2 regions of the Microbacterium sp. GW821-FHT01D02 genome follow, and region 1 is predicted to be linked to the other one. Evidence: predicted binding sites of a transcription regulator. Region 1 holds the regulator's gene; the other holds the start of a gene.
The links. Region 1 encodes HrcA, which represses chaperone genes, less so after heat shock. Its sites were predicted from a motif close to TTNGCACTCGNNNNNNNCGAGTGCNAA; they were not measured.
Positions count from the first base shown of each region.

Region 2: a site for HrcA is predicted at 2,217-2,243, ahead of groES (co-chaperone GroES). Genes of this name have one in related genera too.

Region 1 covers NZ_JBWKXB010000003.1:218,430-222,636, forward strand. Annotated here, with positions in the region: gene hemW (radical SAM family heme chaperone HemW) at 1-520, shown strand, start outside; gene AC07VM_RS14545 (carboxylesterase/lipase family protein) at 533-1,951, opposite strand; gene hrcA (heat-inducible transcriptional repressor HrcA) at 2,052-3,083, shown strand; gene dnaJ (molecular chaperone DnaJ) at 3,120-4,207, shown strand, end outside.
Region 2 covers NZ_JBWKXB010000002.1:273,389-277,595, reverse strand. Annotated here, with positions in the region: gene AC07VM_RS10060 (hypothetical protein) at 1-950, shown strand, start outside; gene AC07VM_RS10055 (class I SAM-dependent methyltransferase) at 957-2,162, opposite strand; gene groES (co-chaperone GroES) at 2,330-2,626, shown strand; partial or broken gene rarD (EamA family transporter RarD) at 2,775-3,703, shown strand; gene AC07VM_RS10040 (ABC transporter substrate-binding protein) at 3,848-4,207, shown strand, end outside.

The sequences.
Region 1 (4,207 bases):
ACAGATCCGTCGCGGCGAGGTCCCGACCCCCGACGACGATCTGCAGGCCGACATGTACGAGCTGGCGGACGCGCGTCTCGCCGCCGGCGGATTCGACTGGTACGAGGTCAGCAACTGGGCACGCACGCCTGAGCAGCGCTCCCGGCACAACCTCGCCTACTGGCGCGGGAGCGACTGGTGGGGCTTCGGTCCCGGAGCGCACAGCCATATGGCCGGGTTGCGCTGGTGGAACGTGAAGCACCCGGCGGCGTACGCGCAGCGGCTCGCGGCATCCGAATCCCCCGCCGCGGGGACGGAGCGACCGGACAACGAGTCGCGCACGCTCGAGCGCATCCTGCTGCTCAGCCGCATCCGCGAGGGGATCGCCGTCGAGGAGGTCCCGGTCACGAATCGGAGCCGCGTCGCCGGACTGATGGCCGACGGGCTCGTCGACCCGGTGGCCGCGGTACAGGGGCGCATCCAGCTGACCCTGCGCGGACGGCTCCTCGCCGACGCGGTGGTGCGCGAGCTCACCGACTGAGCGCGCTCCGCATCAGCCGGGGAGCAGATCCATCCCGGCGGTCCGCCGCTGCGGCACGGTCTGGCTGTCCGTGTCGAACAGACGCGTCAGCCGCCCGCTTCCGTACGCGGGCCAGCCGGGGTCGCCCTGGGTGACGAAGCGCACCCAGGCCGCGTTCATCTCGCGGGCGAGCTCCCGCGGCGCGTCCGGTCCGGCCATGCGCCTCGCCTCCTCATCGCCGAGGCGGTCGAAGACGAATCCCAGTTCCAACGCGTGCGCGGCGCGCAGATCCCGCACCGGGCTCGGCCAGGCGAACTCGTAGACGTGGGTGGTCTCCGGTCGCGCGGCGGCGACGCGGCTCAGCGGCGCGCGCAGCATCATGTCCGTCACGAGCTGCCCGAACACCTCGCCGGTGCCGGCCCCCGGGAACGCGCGGCGGTACGCGGAGACCGCTCGGCGCGGGATCCGTGAGAGGAGCCGGGCCGCCTGCAGCTTGAGCTCGCTGATCCCGGCGAGAGCCTCCGGCGGGAACCAGAGCCGGTATTCATCGGTGTTGCTGCCGATCAGCAGCGGCGTGTCGATCCCGCCGAGCACCTCATGCGGGGAACGCGGGAGGCTGTCGGGGTCGATCGCGAACTGGAACCCGGGTGCCCCGCCGAGAGGGGAGGACCCCGCCGACTGCGCCTTCCGGGCATCGAGCAGCTGCTCGGGCGTGAGGGCGGCGAACGCGTCGCGATCGGCCCGCACACCGAGCCGCTTCGCGAGCTGCGCCGTCACGCGTCCCGCCTTCTTCGCGGTCTGCGCCCGGAGCGGTCCGGACTCGATGATGGCCCGGCCGATCAGCGCCCTCGAGTCGTCACGAGCGAGAAGACCGGCGACGATCGCCCCGCCGGCGGATTCGCCCATCGCGGTGATCCGCTCGGGATCGCCGCCGAACGCCGCGATCTCGCGATGCACCCATTCCAGCGCGGCGGCGGCGTCGCGGAGGCCGAGGTTGCGGGGTGCGCCGTCGAGCACCGAGAACCCCTCGGACCCCAGGCGGTAGTTGATCGAGACGAACACGATCCCGGCCTTCGCGAAGACCGTGCCGTCATAGAGGGGCAGCGCGGCGGTACCGCGCTCGAGCGCCCCGCCGTGGATCCACAGCAGCACGGGAGCGGCGGATGCTCCTGACGGCGCCCACACGTTCGCCGTCAGGATGTCGTCGCCCTCGATGCGCACGGAGCCCAGGAGCTCGCCGATCGCACCCGCGTAGGGAACCTGGGGCGGAGTGGGCCCGAACTGCGTCGCCTCGCGGACCCCGTGCCAGGCGGTGACGGGCTGCGGGGCTCGGAAGCGGTTCTCCCCGAACGGCGCGTCCGCATAGGGGATGCCGAGATAGCGGACGATCCCGTCCTCCTCGGAGCCGCGGACGAAGCCGCTCGACAGGGAGGCCTGGGGAGAGGTGGTCATGAGCGTCATCCTAGGGTCGCCCGCCCAGTACGGAGAATCCCGAGCTGCACGGGGTAGGATTGGCACTCTGAACGTCCGAGTGCCAGCGGGAGGGAAGGCGATGGTCACAGAGCGAGGACTCCAGGTTCTCCGCGCGATCGTGCAGGACTACGTCGAGACCCACGAACCCGTCGGCAGCCGCTCCATCGTCGACCGGCACTCCTTCGGCGTCTCGGCGGCGACGATCCGCAACGACATGGCTCTGCTCGAGGACGAGGAGCTCATCACGGCTCCGCACACCTCGTCCGGCCGGGTGCCCACCGACAAGGGCTACCGCGTCTTCGTGAACCACCTGGCCCAGCTGCGTCCGCTCTCGTCGGCCCAGCGCTCGGCGATCGAATCGTTCCTCGGCGAGCCGGCCGACCTCGACGACCTGATGGTGCGCACCGTGCGCGTGCTGACGCAGCTGACCGGACAGGTCGCGCTCGCCCAGTATCCGTCCTTCGCCCGCGCCCACGTCACGCACGTCGAGCTCGTGGCTCTCGCGCCGAACCGACTCCTGATCGTGCTGGTGACCGATGCCGGCGGTGTGTCGCAGCGCATGGCCGTCCTCCCCGAGATGATCGACGACACCGAGATGGCCGTGCTGCGCGCGCGTCTGTCCGCGCTCATCACCGGGCAGGCGATCGGCGAAGCCTCCGACCGTCTCCAGGCGCTGCTCTCCGCGGAGGAGACGCCGAAGGACCTCGTGCTGCGCGCGATCGCCGGCGTCGTCATGGACGAGCTCGGCAGTTTCCGGCAGGAGCGTCTCGTGATGGCGGGCGCCGCGACGCTCGCGCGGCGGGAACAGGACTTCCGCGGCAGCATCCATCCGCTCCTCGAGGCGATCGAGGAGCAGGTGACGCTGTTGCGGCTGATGAGTGAGATGGTGACCGACGAGCATGGGCTCGCGGCGAGCATCGGCACGGAGAACGCTCCGTTCGGGCTCGGCGAGGCATCGATCGTCGCCAGCAACTACGCCGCGCCCAGCGGCACGGCGCGCGTCGGCGTGATGGGGCCGACACGCATGGACTACCCGAGCAACCTCGCCGCAGCACGGGCCGTGGCCCGCTACCTGTCGCGGATGCTCGACGAAGACGAGGCCGGCCGCTGACGCGGTCGCCACCAGGACACACGCAGAAGGGCGATTGTGGCGGACCACTATGAGGTTCTCGGGGTGTCCCGAGACGCTTCCACCGACGAGATCAAGAAGGCGTATCGACGCCTGGCGCGGCAGCTGCACCCGGATGTGAACCCGGGAGAGGACGCTGCGGAGAAGTTCAAGCTCGTCACGCACGCGTACGACGTGCTCAGCGACGACGAGTCCCGTCGTCGCTACGACATGGGCGGCGGAGACGGCGCGGCCGGCAACTTCGGCGGGTTCGGCGGCTTCGGGGACATCTTCGAGACCTTCTTCGGGGCGGCGCAGGGCGGCGGTCGCGGCGCGCGTCCGCGCTCGCGCCGCGAGCGTGGTCAGGACGCCCTCGTCCGCGTGACGCTCGACCTGGGCGACGTCGTGTTCGGCGCCCACCGGGACATCGAGGTCGACACCGCCGTGCTGTGCGAGACCTGCCAGGGGTCGTGCTGCCAGGAGGGCACCTCGCCGGTCACGTGCGACATCTGCGGCGGCTCCGGTCACGTGCAGCGCCAGGTGCGCAGCCTGCTCGGCAACGTCGTCACCTCGCAGCCCTGCGGCACGTGCGAGGGCTACGGCACGACCATCCCGTACCCCTGCGGCACCTGCGGCGGACAGGGTCGTGTGCGCTCGCGCCGCACCGTGTCGCTCGACATCCCCGCCGGCGTCGAGACGGGCCTGCGTCTGCAGCTGCCCGGTTCGGGAGAGGTCGGCAAGGCCGGCGGCCCGAACGGCGACCTGTACGTCGAGGTCACCGTCAACGCGCACCCGGCGTTCAGCCGTGAGGGCGACGACCTGCTCGCCACGCTCGAGGTGTCGATGACGGATGCCATCCTCGGCACCGAGACCACGATCCAGGGGCTGGACGGCGAAGTCGACCTCGAGATCCGCGCCGGCGTGCAGTCCGGAGACGTGCTGACCATCAAGGGCCGAGGCATCACCCCGCTCCGCGGCACCCAGCGCGGCGACCTGCGGGTGGGCGTGCAGGTACTGACCCCGACCAGGCTGGACTCCGCGCAGCGGGCGCTGATCGAGGACTTCGCGAAGAAGACCAAGGCGCCGGATCCGCAGCTGGCCCAGTTCCAGCAGGGCCTCTTCTCCAA
Region 2 (4,207 bases), on a different contig from region 1:
CCGGCCAGCCTGACCTCCCCGGACAACCGGACGCCCCCGAACCGCCGGAGGCCCCCGCGACGTTCCATGGAGCACTGCGGAGGAGCGCGAAGGCCGCGGTCGTGGGATCCGTCCTCCTGCTCGCGATCGGCATCGGCGCCGGCGGGGCCCTCTTCTCCCCGCAGCCCGCGAGCATCCCGCTGAGCGCCGAGCAGCAGCAGCGTCGTGCCGAGCTCGGCGCGTCGACCTACGACCCCGGTTCGGTGCGTGCGATCGCGCAGAACGACGACGCCCTCGTCTGGTACGCGACGAGGAAGGCGGGTGAGGTCCACTGCCTGGTGCTCGACGTCGGTGAGAGATCCCAGGCGGACTGCCGGACCTCGGAGGAGCAGGAGGTCGGGATGTCCGCGTTCCTGCCGCTGCCGGCGGAGGAGGGCGACGCCGAGGGAGGGTGGTTCGACGTGAATGTCGGCGCCACGATGTTCCTCACCGCTGACGGGGAGCCCATGGTCGGTCTCCAGCGCTGGGGTCCGGGATTCGGTTCGACCGACGGGCTCGCCGACGCCGAACGCGAGAGGGCCGGGGAGCTGGCCGCGGAGGGGTACAGCCTCGGGCTCACGCTCGTCGGCCGTTTCCGTTCGGCGCCGGTGTGGTCGGCCGACCGTCTCACCGAGCAGGGCGCGACGCAGCGGTGCCTGATCGTGGATGCCGGTGGTGGAGTGGCATGCAAACCCTTCGAGGCCGCCCTGCAGGAAGGACTCGACGTGCAGGTGGTCGATCTCGATCCGACCGGCGGGGTGACCGGCGTCTCCGCCATCGACCTGCGGTTCACGGGCCAGCAGGCTCCGTTCGTGACGGTCACGAACGCGACATCGCTGGCCGAGGTCGCTCCGGGGGAGACCGTCGTGGTGCAGGGGGAGCCCGGCGATCCGATCGAGATCCGCGTCCCCGGCGCCGGCACGGACGACTGAGGCGGATCACCCCGCGGCGGGCACCCGATCGGCGAGGATCGCCGTCCGTCGATCCCCGATGCGCGCGAGGATCAGCGTCGCCTCCTGATCGCCGCGCAGCGTCAGCTTCTTCCGGAACGCCGCCGGGTCGACGTCGACCCCGCGCTTCTTGATCTCGAGGCGGCCGATGCCGTGCGCCTTCAGCGCGGCGCTGATCGCCTTGGGGTTCGCCGGCAGGGTCTCGCGCACGCGGAACGACTGCACGAACGGGCTCGTCAGCGCCGCATCCGACGTCAGGTACGCGATGTGCTCGTCGAGCATCCCGGCATCGAGGCTCCGGGCGACGTCGCCGATCAGACGGGCGCGGATGACCGCTCCGTCGGGTTCGTGCAGGAATGCGCCGAGCTCGCGCACCGGCTCGTCCGCGGCGTCCGCCGATGAGGTGAGCTCGTGGGAGCGGTCGTCGCGGATCACGAGGGCCGCACGCCGCACACCCTCCCGGGCGAGGGCACCGCTCCACACGACGAGCTCCACCACGCTGCCGTCGGCGCTGACCCACTGCGCCTCGGCGTCGGCGGGCAGCGCGTCACGGTCGTGCGCGGGGCCGAGCTTGATGCCGGTCGGTACCCGGGAGGCGACATCGAACGCCCAGTCCAGCGAGGGGGAGTAGTCATCGGCGGAGACGCGACGGGTCTCCGTGTGCCCCGACGTGCGCCGGGCCGGATCCATCCAGACGGCGCGGGTGCCGGTGTCATCGAGAGCGGCGAACGCGTTCTCGGCGGTGTCGTGACGCACCACCGCGTTCTCGCCGAAGGGGGCGAGGTTGTACGCCGCGATCGCGGCCGTGACCTCGTCGGCGTCGACCGCCCGCACGTCGAGCCCGGCGCCCGCGAAGGCCAGCGCATCGCCGCCGATGCCGCAGCCGAGGTCGGCGACGTCCGTGAATCCCGCACGGCGGATCCGCTGCGCGTGCCGTGCCGCCACGCCGAGCCTCGTCGCCTGCTCGAGCCCCGCCCGGGTGAACAGCATGCGCGCGGCGAACGGTCCGAACTTGGCGGCGGCCCTGGACCGCAGGTGCGCCTGTCCGACGACCGCGGAGACGAGATCGGGCGCGTGCCCGGCGGCGCGCAGCCGGGAGACGGCGCGGGCGACGTCGGCGGTCGATTCGATCGGGTCGAGTGCGTCGAGCAGCTCGAGACCGGCAGGGGTCAGCAGGGCACGCAGCTCGGACATCTCCACGCCCTCAGCCTAATTCCCCCGCGCGGCGGACCGAGCGGCGGCGACGCACTGGCACTCGCATTGCATGAGTGCCAGCCGACCGCCTACACTGGCATTAGCACTCTCGGGTTGAGAGTGCGAACAAGTCTTTCGTGTCAGCGTCAAGAAAGAAGAGGTAGACCGTGTCGGTTTCCATCAAGCCGCTCGAGGACCGCATCGTCATCAAGCAGGTCGAGGCCGAGCAGACCACCGCGAGTGGCCTGGTCATCCCCGACACCGCCAAGGAGAAGCCCCAGGAGGGCGAGGTCGTGGCGGTCGGCCCCGGCCGTATCGATGACAACGGCAACCGTGTTCCGCTCGACGTCGCCGTCGGCGACCGCGTGCTCTACAGCAAGTACGGCGGCACCGAGGTGAAGTTCGGCGCAGACGAGTTCCTCGTCCTGTCGGCTCGCGACGTCCTCGCGGTCGTCGTCCGCTGATCTGCTGAGGTCCTCGAAGGGGGCTCGGATGCTTCGGCATCCGAGCCCCCTTCTGCGTTCCGCCACCCGGCATCCGTTTCCTGCCAAACTCGGCGGGGAGCCTGGAGGGGAGAACTCTGCGCCCGTGGCGCGGGCATAGTGTTGTGCGGTGACCCCCGAGACGACCCGCGCCACCCCGTCCGCCGGAGTCGCCTACGCCGGATCCGCCTACCTCCTCTGGGGCGTGCTGCCGCTCTACTTCCTCCTGCTCGTGCCCACCGGGCCGTGGGAGGTCGTCGCCTGGCGCGTGCTGCTGTCGTTCGTCTTCTGCCTCCTGCTGCTCACGGTCATGCGCGGCTGGGCCGCGTTCCGGGCGATCCTTCGTCAGCCGAAGCTGCTGGGCTGGACCGCGCTCGCCGGCCTCCTGATCTACATCAACTGGCAGGTGTTCCTGATCGGGACCCTCAGCGGCAACGTGGTGGAGACGAGCCTGGGCTACTTCATCAACCCGATCACCACCGTGCTCCTCGGAGTCTTCGTGCTGAAGGAGCGCATCCGGCGGCTGCAGTGGGCGGCCATCGCGATCGCGGCCCTCGCCGTGGTCGTGATCGTCGTCGCGTACGGCGACTTCCCGTGGATCGCGCTCTCGCTGACGGCGTCGTTCGGGGTCTACGGGCTCATCAAGAAGAAGATCGGTCCGGCGGTCGACGCGGTCAGCGGTCTGACCCTCGAGTCCTTCTGGTTGATCCCGATGGCGGTCGTGCAGCTGATCGTCGTCGCCAGACGACCGGGATCACGATGGGCGCGAACGGCTGGGCGCACGGCGTGCTGCTCGCCTTCGCCGGTGTCGCGACCGCCGTCCCGCTCCTGCTCTTCGCCGCGGGCGCCCGACGGATCAACCTCACCGTGATCGGCATGATCCAGTTCATCACCCCGGTGATGCAGTTCCTCATCGGCGTCGTCGTCCTGCACGAGCCCATGCCGGCAGCGCGGTGGGCGGGGTTCGTGATCGTCTGGATCGCCATCGCCGTCTTCCTCGTCGACCTGTTCCTCGCCGCCCGCCGAGGGCGCAGGACCCCGAGGCCCGATCTGGTCTGACCGGCCCTTTCCAGGGCTGGAGAACCCGGTGTCGGATCGTTAACGCACCGAGATACTTGCCACCCCTGTGCGCGGGCATCACGCCCTAGTGTTAGAGCACCCGACTGTGGTCACAATCCACGTTCAGTTACGCAAGGGAGCATCATGAACGCATTGAAGGGCTCGCGCACCGCGAAGGTCTTCGCCGGGATCGCACTTATCAGCGCATCCGCCATCGTCATCTCCGGCTGCGCGAGCACGCCGAACGCGGAGCCGTCGAAGGGTGGTGAGAAGCCGGCCGTCGACCTGACGCTCAAGCTCGGCTCGATGCTTCCCGCGACCGGCACGCTCGCGTTCCTCGGAGCGCCGATGGAGGCCGGTGTCCAGCTGGCCGTCAACCAGATCAACGAGGCCGACGCTGGGGTGACCATCGACCTCACCACGGCCGACGAGGGCGACCTCGACAACAAGGCCTACGAGACCTCGATCACCAACCTGCAGAACGCGGGCATCACCGCGATGGTC